One region of the Clostridium isatidis genome, then DNA from elsewhere that is predicted to be linked to it. Evidence: a T-box and tRNA genes for the amino acid it is inferred to sense, from the RefSeq annotation. Region 1 holds a T-box; the other regions hold tRNA genes.

Region 1 (5,836 bases):
TTCAGCTAATTGTTCAGGCTGTTCATCAAATATATCAATTACTAAACGTTAAAATTATAAAAAGATGCTGTAAAAATTACAGCATCTTTTTATTACATCTTTTCTACAACTTCAATTCCTAGTAAAGCTAATGCATTTTTTATAACTTGGCATGTAGATTTAACTAAGTTTATTCTAGCAATCTTTAATTCTTCATCTTCTAAGTTTAATACTGAGTGAGAATTATAGAATTTATTAAAGTCTTTCGCTACTTGAATTGCATATCTTGTAATAACAGAAGGTTCAAGCTTTTCTGTTGCTAAATGTATCTGATTTTCAAAACTTTCTAAAGTCTTAACAAGTTCAAATTCTTCCTTTGAAGTAAGCTTTGAATAATCTGCTTCTCCTTTAATTTCCCCAGCTCTATCTAATATACTATTTGCTCTTGCATAAGAATATTGAACATATGGACCAGTTTCTCCATCAAATGAAAGAATTTCCTTCCAATCAAATATAATATCTTTTTCTCTAGAATTTTTAAGATAAGTAAATAATATTGACCCAATTCCTATCTTTTTAGCTACTTCTTCTTTGTTTTCTAATTTAGGATTTTTTTCATTTATTACTTCTAAAGATTTTTCTATAGCTTCATTTATTAATTCATCAAGAAGAATCATTTCTCCTTTTCTTGTTGACATTTTACCAGTTGCTGATTTAACTGTTCCAAAACCTACATGGATACAATCCTTTGCCCATTCATGCCCAGCAAGTTCTAATACTTTAAATACTTGCTTGAAATGTAAGGATTGAGGTAACCCAACTACATATATAGATTTATAGAAATTGTAAGTTTTCTTTCTATAAATTGCAGCAGCTAAATCTCTTGTTGCATATATAGATGCACCATCAGCCTTTAATACAATACATGGAGGCATGTTATATTCATCTAACATAACAACTTGAGCTCCATTACTTTCAACTAAAAGTCCTTTATCCTTTAATTCCCTAACGACTTCATCCATTTTATCATTATAAAAAGCTTCTCCAGCATAGGAATCAAATTTTACATTAAATATATCATATATTCTTTCGAACTCTTTTAAACTTAAGTCTCTAAATCTTTTCCATAATGCTGTTGCTTCTTCATCTCTATCTTCTAAAGCTTTAAAATATGCTCTAGCTTCATCTTCTAAAGCTTCATTCTTTTCTGCTTCTTCATGGAATTTAACATATATTCTTAAGAGCTCATTTATAGCATTTTCTTCTAAGGCTTCTTCATTCCCCCATCTCTTATAGGCAGAAATTAATTTACCAAATTGAGTTCCCCAGTCTCCTAGGTGATTTAAGCCTTGAACTTCATATCCTTCTTTTTTAAATAACTTATATAAAGAATTTCCAATTGCTGTTGTAAAAAGATGACCTACATGAAATGGTTTTGCAATATTAGGTGAAGAATATTCAACACAAATTGTTTTTCCTTCTCCTATATTAGATGAACCATATTCATCTCCCTCTTTTAATATCTTTTTGATTGCATTTTTTGTAAATACGCTCTTATCTACAAAGAAATTCACATAAGGTCCCACATTTATTATTTTTTCAAATCCATCCTTATTTAATTTTACTATCAATTCTTCAGCAATCATATTAGGAGCTTTTCTAAAGGTTTTTGCTAATTGAAAACATGGAAAAGCATAATCCCCTAATTCCGGCTTAGGCGGTATTTCAATTAATTTTTCTATTGTTTCTAGATCAAGATCTATTTCTTTATTTAATAGTTCTGCTATTATCTTTTTGTAATCCATTTTTTCCTCCTTCAAAATATATACTTATAAATAAAAAATCCCCCTCTTAATAATAAGAGACGGATAATATTTCCGCGGTACCACTCTAATTGCATAAAATGCCACTCTATGCTTTAACGCAGCTAAACGACTATAAATAGTTATCTCAAAGGCTCTCTTCATATATTATATCTTATAAGGCTTCCACCATCCCCTACTCGCTTAAAGAATCTAATACACTACTCTTCTTCTCAACGATAATATTAATATTCTATTTTATCAAGCTAATTATACAAAAGCAGCAAAATTATTGCAAGAAATTTATTTAAATCTAAGCTTTAAATCATTCCAAACAATAGTCCAGCTATTTTTAAGAATAAGCCTTCTATTAACCCTGATGGTATCGCTAAAACATATTTACCTAAAACTACAAATGTTATCAAAATATAAAGCTGGTAATCATATATCATTCCCGAATATTTATAAAAATTTCTGGGACTTAAGTATCTAAATAAATCAAAACCTGCAAGTCCTGGTAATGGTAATAAATTAAATATAAATAAATTTATATTTATTTCTACTATAAACTTAAGAGCATAAGTTATAATCATAAAACTTGATACATTTAAATATATTCCCAACTTTAACCATAAAGTAAATATTAATGAAAATATAAAAGCAACTATTAAAGTAGAAAATAACGATGCATAGGTAACTTTAACAGCATCTTTATACCCATTTTTATAGGCATTAGGATTAGTTTCCACAGGTTTTGTCCATCCGAAGCCAGCTACTAATATCATAATAAATCCAATAATGTCTATATGATCTAATGGGTTTAAGCTTAACCTTCCTTGAAATCTCGGAGTTTTATCCCCTAATTTATCTGCCATCTTTGCCTTTGCATAGCCCTGAGCTGTAAAGGCTATTAAAATTCCTGGAATTACTAAAACTTTTTGTAATAAATAATTGTTCATAATTACCTCCTTACACTTGTATTATACCATAATTATGAAAATTAAATACTATTATATGTTAAATAACTATTAACAGTCATTTATAAAATTAAATATAAAAGTCCACAGCTAAAACTCTTTAATAATCTAAAGTTAAGCCTAGCTGTGAACTTTATACTAATGCTTTTTAATATCAATTCTGCTTATTGTCTATTGTATTAGTATTGGTATTTTCGGTATTATTAGGATTTTCTATTTTTTGCTCTCCAGAAGGACTATTAGGGTTATTAGGAGTGTTATTTTGATCTTGATCTCCATTATTGTCTACTGGATTATTAGAACCATTATTATTATCAGCTTGATTATTTCCATCAGATGGCTTTTCTTCATTTTCCTTTGCAGGAACTTCTTCTTTCTTTTCCTCTGAATTTTTGTTAGGATCTGTTATAACCTCTTTCTCTCTATCATTATAATCTTCTGGGTTTATATTATATATAGCATTATAAGATGCTTCTTCAGCATCATATTTAGCAGCAAGACTTTGTACTGCTAATAAGTCAAAATCCTCTACATTTGGTAATTTATCATTAAATATAAAATCATAAAGCACCTTAGAATTTTGTTCAAAATCAATTAATAAACTCCATCCTTTATCTTTATAAGGACGATCTCCAGCTATTAATTCTGTTTGTGGTATTTGAAGCTGTTCAATATTTAATGATGGTAATTTATATATTGTATATGCTAAATTTAAAGCAAGCGGTATATCAATGTTGGTCTTAACATAATTTGCCATTGTGTTTGCCAAACTAACATATTTTAATGGACTTATTTCCCTAAACTTATTAGCAACCTCTGATAAAACTCTATTTTGTCTTTCTGCTCTTTCAAAGCCGCCATTTCCTACATACCTAATTCTTGCATAGGATAAAGCTTGTTGTCCATTTAAATGTTGATATCCAGGCTCTGATAATAATGGTGAATTTAATCCAGTTGTTTCTCCAATATATTTATTTACCTCATCTAATTCATAATCCTTTACTTCGACATCTATTCCACCTAGTTGATCAATTATATCTTCAAATCCCCAGAAATTAACTATAACATATTTATCTAAATGCAAATTAAAATTTTCTTCTATAGTTTTCATTAAAAGAGCAGCTCCACCTTCTGCGCCCTTTGGCTTTCCATTTTCATCTTCTTCTATACTTCCTAAGTAAAAGGCTGTATTGATTTTATATTCATCATAATTAGGTATTTTTACTAATGTATCTCTAATTATAGAAGTTAGTTTTATTTTTTTATTATTATTATCTAAAGTTGCTATAATTATAGAATCTGAACGAGATGGTTCATCTAAAGTTCTGCCATCAATTCCAATTAACAATACATTTGTTATTCCTTCTACTTCAGAATAACTCTCTTCCTTCTTTTCCTCTGGAACATATTCATCATATATCTTATTTCTAATATTATTATAGATTGATATTCCACCTATTAATAACGCTGCTAAAATTACCACAATAGTTGTTATTACAATTTTCATCTTTTTGCTCATCTTTTTCTTATGTTTTTCTCTTCTATTTCTAGCATTCTCCAAATTTTCACTATTCATTTTTTACTCCTCCCCTAATTTATATCTTAGGAATAATATTAATATTGCACGACATAATAAATATTTTATCAAAAAATGATGATAATTTCATTACAATTTTATGTCAATTCTTAATTATATAATTTTTCTTAGTTAATCAATACTTTTATTGTATTTTTATGTTTATTTTTTATAAATTTTGTTAATAATTCAGCTAAGAGGTGATTTTATGAATAATAAATATTCAAATAACTTTAATACATTAAAAACGAAAATTTCTCTAGCAATTTTCATTATTTCTTTATTTATTATTTGTTTTTTATTAAGCTACTTTGTTTCTGATTATCTTACAAATCCAAAATATAGAGTTGAAAATGATAATTATAATAACAAAACAGTATATAATGAAACATCAAATTATTTAGATGATAATATTTTTGTTACCTTAAAAACTATAGATAACATCGATTTTTCCGAAAGTTTATCAAAGCTAAAAAATGTAATGAATTTAGAAGGCAACCTTACCCTTGATTCTTTAAGTGAAGAATTATCTAAAGTAGGATATAAACTTTCTGACTGGAATGAGGCAAAGCTGATTTACGTAAGATCAGAAGAAGTAAATTCCACATCTCTAGAACCTAATAAATATTATTTAGGAGCTGAAGAAGGTTATATAAGCATATTTAAAACTGACGAAAACGGAAAAGTAATTGAAGAAGAAAAAAAAGTATATACTGAATATAAGCCTCTAAGCGATCTCCCTGAAATAGATCAAGAGGCAATTAAAAATAACGAATTTTTCTTTGATACAAAAGATGAAGCATTAATAAAATTAAGTGAAATGGTTTCATAATAATGCAAAAATTAACTACTAAAACATACACTATTTATTATGGTTTGTTTTAGTAGTTTTTTAATGTAAACATTTTATTGATTTTTATAGTAATAATTTAATTCTTTTCACAATAAATTCTAATAAATTTCTATTTACAACTTCCCCATTAAGAATTAATATATAAATTGCCCAATAAGTTATCCAAGAAATTTATTCTATTTGGAGGTTTGTTTAATGAAAATTAGTATAATAGATATGCCATTATTTTTAGGGTGTGATAAACCCGGTGTCGAAAAGGGACCAAAAGTATTAAGAGAGAACAACCTTCTAAATATCTTTAATCAAAGTCATATAGTCTGTGATATGGGCGAAGTTCATATAAACAATGTTTCTTCAAAGGATAAATACACAGCTAATGCGAAAATGAAGTATTTAGATGAAGTTATTAAAGCAAATTTTTTATTAGCTTCTAAAGTATATGAATCTTTATCAAATTCTAATCTCCCATTAGTTATTGGGGGTGATCATTCACTGGCTTTAGGGAGCATTGCTGGGTCAAGCAAATATTTTAACAAAGATATTGCAGTTATATGGATAGATGCTCACGGAGATATAAATACAGATAAAACTTCACCTACTGGTAATATCCACGGAATGCCTTTAGCTGGTTCTATGGGAATAGGGCACG
Region 2 (5,836 bases), 990 kb from region 1:
ATTTCTAAACTAATTTTTCATGCCATTGATGTTCAAGATCAAGAAAAATTGGCAGATACTTTAGATGAAAATTCCCTAGCTATTCTAATTTCTCCAACAGGTAGGTTTCCTATATATCATGAAAGATTATGGAGAAAAATAGAAAAAAGCTCAGCTTCATTAGTTATCATTACAGAAAAAAAAATACCGGAATACGAAAAAAGAAGCGATTATATAATACATCTACCTCCAAAAAATAATTCTAATGAATTTCCTCAAAGCCATAGATATGATCTAAGTTTTCTAATTGAATATATTTATATTAGATATGGAAGCCTTTATAGTAATTAATATTAGCAGTTTTAAAATACTTTAAACTATACTAACCATAAAAACAATAAGGAAGTGCATTGTACACTTCCTTATAAATTTATTCTTAAATTTTGGTATTGTAAGTTCTCAATTTTTAAAATTCTGCTCTTTCAACCTTTTCTAAAACATCTATAACCTTTTTAAATTGTGGTAAATAATCTTTATGAGCTAATAACATCTCATTTAAAAGTTTTCTACCTTTTTTATCATCAGCTACTAATGGATTTGTTACCATAGCTGCTAAAGCTGTATTATAGTCTCCTGTGTATGCTGCTTCTGCTGCAAGTCTTTCAAAAGCTTTTATTTGACCTGCTAAGCCTTGAGCAAAGATAGGAAGATCTGTAACTGTTTCTACTGGTACTGGACCATTTTTACCTACATAACAGCTTACTTCAATAGCTGAAGCATCCTCAAATTGTTTTAAGGTACCATTATTTCTAGTGTTAACTGCAATAATGGTATTTTTATCATTATATATACCATTTATAACGTTGCAAGCTACATCTGAATAATGAGCACCACCACGTCTAGATAATTCTTCTGGCTTATCCTTTAATTCTGGATTCTTATAAAGTTCAAATAGTCTTTTTTCTACTTCCTTAACAACTTCTGCTCTTGTTTTTCCATTTTTAAATTCTTCAAGTTCATGATTTAACATTTCTTGTTTTTTATAATAATATCTATGATAAGGGCAAGGAAGTACTCCAAAAGCCTTTATAGTTGCTGGGTCCCAATCAAGTGCTGCAATATTTGCCATTGTTTGTGACTTTGAATTATTGTTTGTTAATATATCTATAAGCTGAGATGTAACATCTCTTCCATCTAAATATACTCTTTCAGCATAGACCATATGATTTAATCCAGCAAAGTCAACAGTTATTCTTTCTTTATCTACTCCAAGAGCATCTGCAAAGCCAAATTCCATTCCTATTGGAACATTGCATACTCCTACTACCTTTTTATGAACACCATATCTTAATAAAGCTTCAGTAACTATCCCTGCTGGATTAGTAAAGTTTATTAACCAAGCATCAGGACATAATTCACTCATATCCTTTGCAATGTCTAAAATTACTGGAACAGTTCTTAATGCCTTAAATAATCCTCCAGCACCATTTGTTTCTTGGCCTAAAAAACCATAACTTAAAGGGATTCTTTCATCCTTAACTCTTGCATCTAATAAGCCTACTCTTAATTGTGTAGTAACAAAATCAGCATCCTTTAAAGCTTCTCTTCTATCTAAAGTTAGGTGAATATTCATAGGTACTCCGGCTTTTTCTACCATTCTTTTTGCTAAGGCACCTACTATTTCTAATTTTTCTTTTCCTTCTTCAATATCAACTAACCAATAATCACTTACAGGCATTTCATCATATCTTTTTATTAATCCTTCAACAAGTTCTGGAGTATAGCTGGAACCTCCACCTATTGTAACTATTTTTAATGGTTTTTTACTCATATTATTCCCCCCACATTAATTAGTATTTATAATTTAATTATATAAGAGGGAATTAGTAAACATTTTCATTTTTTGAAAATAATCAGCTTTTATTATTTTTATATATTGCTTTTTTTATTTCCTTTTTAAACTCTTCTTCATTTCCATCAAATATTATTAAGCTTATATTCATTTCCTTAACTCTTTCCTTTATTGTATTTTTAATAGGTTCTTTAGTTGCAACTAATATTTTATTTGCATCTTCTCCACCTATCTTAAGGGCATATACATTTAATTCATTTAAGGCATCTTCATCATACTTTTCGCTATCTTTACAAGATATGCAGCTTACTACAGAATCTTTTACTGCTACCACATCTACTTCGTTTTTAATAATTGAATTAGAATAATCCCAAAGAAATACTAGGCCGCTTTTAACCTCATCTATACCTTCAATTTCACTTATTATTAATCTTGTGGCAAATTCAAGCCAAGTACCTGTTTTGAATATAAAAGGCTTTAAATAATCATTTTTAAATTTAACTTCTATTTCACTATCACTAATATTTTTAAAAGCTATTTCTTGCATCTCCCTTAATTTTAATAGAATTTTATCTAAAAGTTTCCTTTCATCATTATCTAACAATTTTGTTTTTATAATAATTCTTTTATTGTCTTCTTCACTATGACTAAACACCTTTATATCATAAAGTCTTTGCTTATACTTGTGCCATATGTCTAAATTTTTATATATATTTTTAGTTATATATTCTAAGTTTTTATTATTAAGGAATTCACTAGAATCATATACTATTTCCTTGCCTGATGCCTTTAAAATGCTGCTTAATTCTAAGTCTTCATATTCTTCCCTTATAATTTTTATATCTTCATCTATGACATATAGAATTTTATCTTTTATATTAATAAAAATTGACTTCACTTTATAATTTTTGCATGTATTTAATAAAATTATTGAGTTTATTCTACTTCCACCAGTTAAATTAACTAAAAGCTTTTTATTTTTATTAATTCTTATTATTTCTTCTAATCTCTCCACTTCTCCCTTTTTAATCTTAATAGCATTAAATTTTATTAGGGGAAGGTTATCTTTATAATAATTTTTCATTGCTTCTAATATATTTTTATTTTTTTCCTCATATAAAAATATTACTTCCCTAGGCTTAAACTTTTTTGAAACTAAAATACTTCCTTCATTATGTTCCTCTAGTAAATTTATTAAAATATCTACTTCCATAAATATAATTCCTTTTCTATTTATTATATACTTTTAATTTACCCAATAAATAGAAACTTATCCCTAAAAGGAAATCTTATCCTTCATTTAGTACACTTTTCACTAAGGATTTTACCTTCTCCATAGAAACAACATCATATTTATTTTCATTTGGTACACTTGCATAGGAATAGCTTACATTGGCTGCCGAAGCAGTTGGATCATTTATCCAAGCCTTACAAGAAGAATGTATTTGATAAATTCCAGTTTTCTTCATTAATTCGACTGCATTTTTTTCATTAATTCCACTGCCTGCTAGAATTTCTATTCTATCCCCATATCTTTTTTGTAAGTGAGCAATCATATCCCTGCCATCCCAGGCCTTTTCCTTTAAACCACTTGTTAAGAGCCTATCAACCCCAATTTCAATTAATTCCTCTATACCTTTTTCTGGATCTTTTACACAATCAAAGGCCCTATGAAATACTGCCTCTCCATTATACTTATGAATTAAATCAACCATTTTTTTAGTTAGGTTCTTATTAACTGTTGCATCTTCATTTAAGAAGCCAAAGGCTAACCCATCTGCCCCATTTTCCATAAGTATTTCTGCATCATAGAACATAACTTCAATATCTTTTTGATTGTATGTAAATCCACCAGCCCTAGGACGAACCATACAAATAACCTTAAGGTCAGTATTTTCTTTTGTAAGTTTTAAAGAGCCTAAGGATGGTGTTAATCCTCCTAAATACAAAGCTGAGTTTAATTCAATTCTTTTTGCACCACCTTTATAACTTTCAAGTGCATCATAATAACTACCACAGCATATCTCAATTATTTTACCCATAATAAACTCCTCTTCAATACTAATAATCTGATTATATATTTTTATAATTACATAGCTCTTTCTTAATTTCAACAATTCTAATTGAATTAATTTTTAATCTTAAAAAACAAAAAACCCTGTAAACTCAATGTTTACAAGGTTGTGGTACGGTGGAGAGGATTCGAACCCCCGACCAACTGGTTCGTAGCCAGCTACTCTATCCAACTGAGCTACCACCGCAGAATTTAACACTAGTTATTTTATCATAACTTAGTATCTAAATCAACAAACATTTTCTTTTTAATAAATATCAGAAAACTCTACTTCTAATCTTTCTATTCTGCTATCTTGATTAATTTGATGTGTTTCCTTTTCTTCTTCTATTAATATTGGAAACGTTACTATAAATTCGCATCCTTTATTTTCTTCACTGATTAATTCAATTTTACCATTATGAGATTTAACCAAGTATTTTACAAGATCTAACCCCATTCCACTGCCAGAGTTTTCTCTTTTTATATCATTTATTCTATAATACCTGCCAAATATTTTTTCTTGATCTTTCTTAGGAATTCCTGGCCCTTCATCCTTTATTGATATTTTTATAAAACCATCTTTAATAACTAATGTTACATATATGTTAGTATCTTCATAAGTAAACTTTATTGCATTAGAAATCAAGTTCATTATTATTCTATCTATAACACTAGGATCTGCAGACATAATGCACTCTTCTTCATTTGTATCAAATATTAATTGTATATTTTTTTGCTTCGCATATTTATCTATACACCCTACTGTTCCTTCAATCATAGAAACTATATCTATATTTTTTTTATTTAAAGTATAATAATTATTCTTAAGTTTATTTGTATCTATTAAGTTATTTATTAACCTTAACATTTTTAAGCTATTTTTCTTTATTGTATATATATATTCTCTTGCTTTTTTATCATTTATGCTTACGCTGCCAGAATTCATAACCTGAATAACACTTAAAATCACACTTAAATGACTTCTAAGATCGTGTGAAATATTAAGTAAAAAATTTTCTTGTAATGATTCTTTTTCTTCTAATTCTGTTATGATTTTTACTACTTCTTCTTTTGTATTATTTAATTCCTTAGTTAAGAAATAATTATTTATATTAAGATTATTATTCATAGCGCTTTCCATTAATAATTTGTCATCAATCATAACAAGTTTCCCCTCTATACCTGTAAAATAATCATTTACAATAGTTTAACATATTAAAAAATTATTAACAATATTTACAAGATATTTTTCCATTTTTTTCTTGCGACTTATATATAAATATCCCTTTTTATATTATTAATTGCTAAGAATAAATATGCCCCTCCAATAAACATTCCTATAGACCCTGATATACTTACTATTGTAATTATTATTGGTAAAGTCATAGAGCATATAGATAATTTTAATATACTATCATAAGTTAATTTTATTCTTTGTGCTCTAATTATTATAAATGCTAAAAAAGAAAGAAGTATCGCATCAATTATTGCACCAATAAATATTGCAATTATATAAATAAATATGCCAATATAAATAATTATATTCATAAATTTAACAACTTCTATTAATTCTTTATTGTTTAAGGCTACTAATCCATTATCTGTATAATTTATCTTCATTTTTTCCCCATTAAAATCCGCTGCAATTCCATCCTTAAGTATGGCAACTGAATAATCTTTATGTATTAATATATTTCTTAAAGATTCTATATCTTTTAATTCTTTATTTGCGTCAATGTAAAAAATATATTGCCCCATATCTATTTTTGTTGGAGAACTTTTATAATTAAGTATTCCCTCTTTTATTTCAAAAGAATACTCTTCATTTTCTAATGAATTAACTAGCACTCTTTGTTCCTTACTAAAAATCATAGCTTGACTAATACTATTGGGAACTCCAACTATTATACTTAAAATAAATAAATATAATACTATTCTGCCTATACCTA
Region 3 (5,836 bases), 870 kb from region 1:
CTTCAATATTAACTTTTCTTCTGTTAAATTTAACTCCCATACATTTATTTAGGACCTTATCTTTATTATCTGGACTAACATTTACAAAGGAGAAGTTTTCTAATATATCAATATCTCCAATATGTGATGTTTTAATTCTAGCATTATCTTTAATAAAGTTAATTATAGTTTTAGGAGTAATTCCATCTCTTCTACCTATAGAGAAGAATAAACGCACATATTCAGAATCAGCTTTTGGAGCCTTTAATTCATTAGAACTATAAAATTCAAACAAATCATCTTTAAAACTGCTCTTCATTAAGGCAGCAATTACATCAACAGCATCGTATTTTTCTGCTAATTTTTTTGCTATTGGTATAAATCTTTCGTTATCTGAAGCTTCAATATTATCAGCAACTTCCTTTAATAGATTATTAGATTTATTCTTAAATATTTCATCTACAGTTGGAACTTTCTTTCTATTGATTTCACTCTTAGTAACGCTTATTATTTGCTTTAACATAGGATATTCTTTAGGTGATACTAGAGAATAGGCAATTCCTTCTCTATTAGCTCTACCTGTTCTACCAATTCTATGTACATAGCTTTCTACATCTTGAGGCAAGTCATAGTTAATAACATGAGTTACTCCTTCAACATCTATACCTCTTGCAGCAACATCAGTTGCAACTAAAAAGTTTAAAGAACCTTCTTTAAATTTCTTTAAAGTTCTTAATCTTTGAGCTTGAGACATATCTCCATGCATACCTTCAACTACATAGCCTCTTGCCTGCATACATTCAACTAATTCATCAACGCCTTTTTTTGTCTTACAGAATATCATTGATGATTTTGGCTGATCAAAATCTAAGATTCTGCATAAAGCCTCAAATCTTGATTTATGAGCTACCTCAAAATAACTTTGGCTTATTTTAGAAACCGTCATTGAAGTCTTCTTAATAGCGACATGTTTAACATCTTTCTTTAAATAACGTTTTGCAAGCTTTTTAATTGGATCAGGCATTGTTGCTGAAAATAGTAAAGTTTGCCTCTCTGATGGCACCTGCTTAATTATTTCTTCTAGATCATCTATGAAGCCCATATTTAACATTTCATCAGCTTCATCTAAAACTAAATATTTAATATTATCTAAAGATAAAGTTTTCCTTCTTATATGATCTAATAACCTTCCTGGAGTACCAACAACTATATTTACATTTCCTTTTAATGCTTTTATTTGATACGATATTGAATCTCCGCCGTAAATAGCTAATATATTTAAGTTATCATATTTTGATAATCTTCTAAGCTCATCATGAACCTGAATAGCTAATTCCCTTGTTGGAGATAGTATTATAGCACTAAGTCCATCTTTCTTAGAAATTCCGTTAATTATAGTACAGCCAAAGGCAGCTGTTTTACCAGTACCTGTTTGAGCTTGACCTATAATGTCATATCCTTCTAAAGCAATGGGAATAGCTTCTGCTTGTATTTGAGATGGTTTTTCAAAACCCATTTCTGTTATAGATTTTAAAAGGGTATCCTTAAGCCCTAAATCACTAAATTTAATTTCATTCATTCAAAATCCTCTTTCTATTAATAAAAAATTATGATTAATATATTATCATTAATCAACTTACTTAGTATACACTAAAATTAGGATTTATGCTCGAATTATTTCCTAGGAAAAGAATTTATTTTTTATAAAACGGAATAAAATGTATATTTAAATGATTACAATTGTTAATTAATATAAATCCTTAGTTTTAAAGGAAAAATTAATGTTATAATAAAGCAATTAAACCAGTAAAAAGTTTAAAATAAAAAGATTTTTACAAAATATAATTTATATCTATAATAGATAGTTTTATATATTTTGTAAAAATCTATTCTTTTTATGTTAATTTACTAGCTATAATTTCTTTAACTTTTTTAGGAAGTTCTTCCTGATCTTCTTTTGATAAATCTGAGATTTCTATAGCTTTATGAATATAAAGATCAACTATAGAAGGTTTTATAATCCATTTTTTCTTATTAGCTTCCATTATCTTATAAGATCCGCTAATGGTGACAGGAACTATTGGAACTTTAGACTTTGTAGCAAGTTTAAAGCTGCCAGCCTTAAATTCTCCCATATTATCACTTTTACTTCTAGTTCCTTCAGGGAAAATAACTAAAGAATGACCATCTTTTAAAATCTTTATACCCTTAACTATAGCTTCACTTGATTTTCTTAAGCTGCTTCTATCCATAAAAACACAATTCATATGTTTCATCCAAGTTACTATTCCAGGGATTTTTTCGGTTTCAACTTTAGCAATAAATCCTTTTAATGTAGGTATTTTTGAAATATAAATTGGAATATCAAAGTTTCCTTGATGGTTTCCAATAAATAAAACAGTTCTATCTTTGGGAAGATTCTCTAGACCATAGACATTAACTTTAACTCCAGCTACTTTTAAAAGGCAATTAGCCCAAAGCTTGGTTACTTTATTTACAAGCTTATCTTTCTTTTCAAGTAACCCTTTCTTATCTAAGTTTTTTGCTTTTACTGCCCAAGGCATACTAATTAATAAGCTTATAAAAAAGAATAAATACCAAATAATAGATCTAATCATATAATTCCACCCTCTCAAGCATAATTTCCATAAATTAAGTATATATCAAAGTTAGTATCTATAAAAGCTGATATATATAAAAATATGATTTTATAAAACATTGACATATTTTTAATGTTATAATAATATAAAATTATAAAATTTAATAAATATGTCTCCATAGTTCAATGGATAGAACGGTCCCCTCCTAAGGGACAGATACAGGTTCGATTCCTGTTGGGGATACCAGGAAAGTCTGCAAATTTTAATAAGAAATTTGTGGGCTTTTATCTTTTATTTTTTATATAAAAGGAATTAAATATAAATTATGGTATAATATTTATATAAGAATATATTTATTTTAGGAGTGAGGAATAGTTTGGACAGTTACACGTGGCAGATAATTTTACTAATAGTATTATTAATTTTATCGGGCTTTTTCTCCATGTCAGAAACAGCTTTAATGGCCTTAAGTAAAATTAGAATAAGGCATATGGTAGATGAAGAGGTAAAAGGAGCAAAACTAATAGAAAAGTTACTAGAGGATCCTGGTAAGATATTAAGTGCCATCTTAATCGGTAATAATATAGTTAATATTGCAGCATCCTCAATAGCAACTTCAATTGCAATTTCTTCTTTTGGTGAAGGTTCAATAGGATTTGTAACTGCAATTATGACAGTTTTGGTACTAATATTTGGGGAAATAACTCCAAAATCTTTAGCAAAACTAAATTCAGAAAAAGTTTCTTTGGCAGTAATAAAACCTATCAGTATTCTAGTAATAATATTTAATCCGTTAGTAACAATTTTTACAAAGGTTTCTGGCTTATTAATAAAAATATTAGGAGGAGAAGCTAACAATAGGGAACAATTTATAACAGAAGAAGAAATAAAAACTATGGTTGGAGTAAGCGAAGAGCAGGGCGTTCTTGAAGACGTTGAAAAAGAAATGATCTTTAATGTTATAGAATTTGCAGACTCTCAAGTCAGAGATGTTATGGTTCAAAGAGTTGATATTGTAGCATTGCCTTCTGATGCTAATTATGAAGAAGTTATGGAAGTCATTAAAAGAGAGCAGTTTTCAAGAATACCTATATATAAAGATAAGATAGATGATATCATAGGAATATTGGGGATAAAGGATCTTATTTTAGTTGATAATCCTAATGAAAATTTTAATGTCTTAGATTATATAAGAGAACCATATTACACCTTTGAATATAAGAAGATATCTGAACTATTAAATGAAATGAAGAAAACAAGAAATCATATGGCAGTAGTTTTAGATGAATATGGTGGTACTGTTGGTATAGTAACTATAGAGGACTTAATTGAAGAAATTGTTGGTGAAATAGAAGATGAATATGATAAAGAAGATGATGATGAAATAATAGTAGTAAAAGAAGATGAATATATAGTTGATGGAAGTGCCAAACTAGATGATATATCAGAGCTTATAGGAGTTAATATGGAATCAGAGGAATTTGATTCTATAGGTGGCTTAGTAATGGGGCAATTAGGAAGAATCCCTAAGGAAAAGGAAGAAGTCAAATATAATAATATTAAATTTATTGTAGAGAAAGTGGATAGAAATAGAGTCAAGAAAGTGAGAATTTTTACTTAAATAATTCAAAGTTGACAATGTATAATTAACTTAAAAGCAGGGTTGTTTCATAACATAAGTTGTGTTACAGCTCTTTTTTATGGAAAGGAAATTTTTATGGATTATATTGATATAGCCTTAGAAGAGGCTCAAATTGCATATAATAAGGGAGAAGTACCTGTTGGAGCTGTTATTGTTAAGGATGGAGAAATTTTATCTAGAGCTCATAATTTAAAGGAAACTCTAAACAAGCCAACTGCTCATGCAGAGATTTTAGCCATAGAAGAAGCCTGTAAAAAATTAGGTAATTGGAGGCTTCAGGGAGCAGAAATGTATGTTACTTTAGAGCCATGTCCAATGTGTGCAGCTGCTATTGCTCAAAGCAGAATATCTAAGCTTTATATAGGAACCTTTAATAGAGATATGGGAGCCTGTGGCTCTATAATCAATTTGATAGATTACAATATTTTTAACTGGTATGTTAAAGTAAATTGGTTATATAGTGAAAGTTGTAGTAAGCTGCTTACAGATTTTTTCTATAATACTAGAAATAGAGCTGATAATAAACTATAATAATAACATGTATTTTATAATAAATAAGGCAAGGTGATAAATATGAATAGAGTAGCTTTTGAGATATTTGGCATAGAGATTATGTGGTATGGAATAATCATATCTATTGGTGTTGTAGCGGCTTTAATATTAGCTAATATTTTAGCTAAGAAAAAAGGACTTAATTTTGAAAATATAGTGGATGCCTTTTTAGTAGTATTTCCAGTATCAATAATTACAGCGAGATTATATTATGTTATTTTTGAAATCGAAAGTTATCATTCCTTTATAGATGTTATAAATATAAGAAATGGCGGAATGGCAATTCACGGGGGAGTAATAGGAGCTTTAATTTCAGGATATTTATTTGCAAGGTACAGAAAGATAAACTTCCTTGAGTATGTAGATGTAATAATGCCGGGGGTTATTTTAGCACAAGCTATAGGAAGATGGGGAAACTTCATGAATCAAGAGGCCCATGGAGGAGAAGTTACAAAGGAATTTATTAGTAGATTTCCTGAGTTTATTCAAAGAGGAATGTATATAAATGGTGCTTATTATCACCCAACCTTTTTATATGAATCCATTTGGAATTTATTAGTTTGTATAGTATTAGTATTATTAGTTCTTAAAAAGAAAGAAAAAGATAATGGAATAGTATTAGCTGGCTATGGAATTTTATATTCTATAGGAAGATTCTTTATTGAAGGCTTAAGAACAGATAGTTTAATGGTCTTTGGTTTAAGGACAGCTCAAATTGTAAGTTTAATATCAATAATTCTTGGAATAATATTAATTCTATGGATAAAAAGAAAAAAAGTTCATTATTAACAAAAAACTACTGTCGCTATAAAGGTTGCAATATAAAAAAGTATATGATAATATATAGCAGTAGCTTAATTTAATAGTGCTATATATTATGGAGAGATGTCCGAGTGGTCGAAGGAGCACGCCTGGAAAGCGTGTATAGGGGCAACTCTATCAGGGGTTCAAATCCCCTTCTCTCCGCCAATGCCGTGCTAGATGGGGAGTTAGCGGTGCCCTGTAACCCACAATCCGCTATAGTGGGGTTGAATTCCTAGCCTAGGCCTTAGTTTATAGAGCC

What was found. The T-box of region 1 lies ahead of argS (arginine--tRNA ligase). A T-box ahead of a tRNA ligase gene usually reads a tRNA of that ligase, here a tRNA-Arg.
Region 2: it encodes a tRNA-Arg, which carries the amino acid that the T-box ahead of argS (arginine--tRNA ligase) is inferred to sense. The anticodon was not compared.
Region 3: it encodes a tRNA-Arg, which carries the amino acid that the T-box ahead of argS (arginine--tRNA ligase) is inferred to sense. The anticodon was not compared.

The regions. Positions count from the first base shown of each region.
Region 1 is NZ_CP016786.1:1,920,588-1,926,423, forward strand. Features, by position in the region: gene BEN51_RS09120 (FeoB-associated Cys-rich membrane protein) at 1-52, shown strand, start outside; gene argS (arginine--tRNA ligase) at 93-1,784, opposite strand; T-box leader at 1,837-2,027, opposite strand; gene BEN51_RS09130 (site-2 protease family protein) at 2,102-2,740, opposite strand; gene BEN51_RS09135 (LCP family protein) at 2,913-4,334, opposite strand; gene BEN51_RS09140 (hypothetical protein) at 4,543-5,166, shown strand; gene rocF (arginase) at 5,383-5,836, shown strand, end outside.
Region 2 is NZ_CP016786.1:38,830-44,665, reverse strand. Features, by position in the region: gene BEN51_RS00195 (MurR/RpiR family transcriptional regulator) at 1-330, shown strand, start outside; gene BEN51_RS00190 (6-phospho-beta-glucosidase) at 446-1,810, opposite strand; gene BEN51_RS00185 (Card1-like endonuclease domain-containing protein) at 1,893-3,044, opposite strand; gene BEN51_RS00180 (copper homeostasis protein CutC) at 3,121-3,873, opposite strand; tRNA gene BEN51_RS00175 (tRNA-Arg) at 4,016-4,092, opposite strand; gene BEN51_RS00170 (sensor histidine kinase) at 4,153-5,049, opposite strand; gene BEN51_RS00165 (DUF1189 family protein) at 5,157-5,836, opposite strand, start outside.
Region 3 is NZ_CP016786.1:2,788,814-2,794,649, reverse strand. Features, by position in the region: gene BEN51_RS13240 (DEAD/DEAH box helicase) at 1-1,558, opposite strand, end outside; gene BEN51_RS13235 (lysophospholipid acyltransferase family protein) at 1,875-2,597, opposite strand; tRNA gene BEN51_RS13230 (tRNA-Arg) at 2,751-2,825, shown strand; gene BEN51_RS13225 (HlyC/CorC family transporter) at 2,956-4,200, shown strand; gene BEN51_RS13220 (nucleoside deaminase) at 4,297-4,752, shown strand; gene lgt (prolipoprotein diacylglyceryl transferase) at 4,795-5,562, shown strand; tRNA gene BEN51_RS13210 (tRNA-Ser) at 5,653-5,742, shown strand; RNA gene ffs (signal recognition particle sRNA large type) at 5,746-5,836, shown strand, end outside.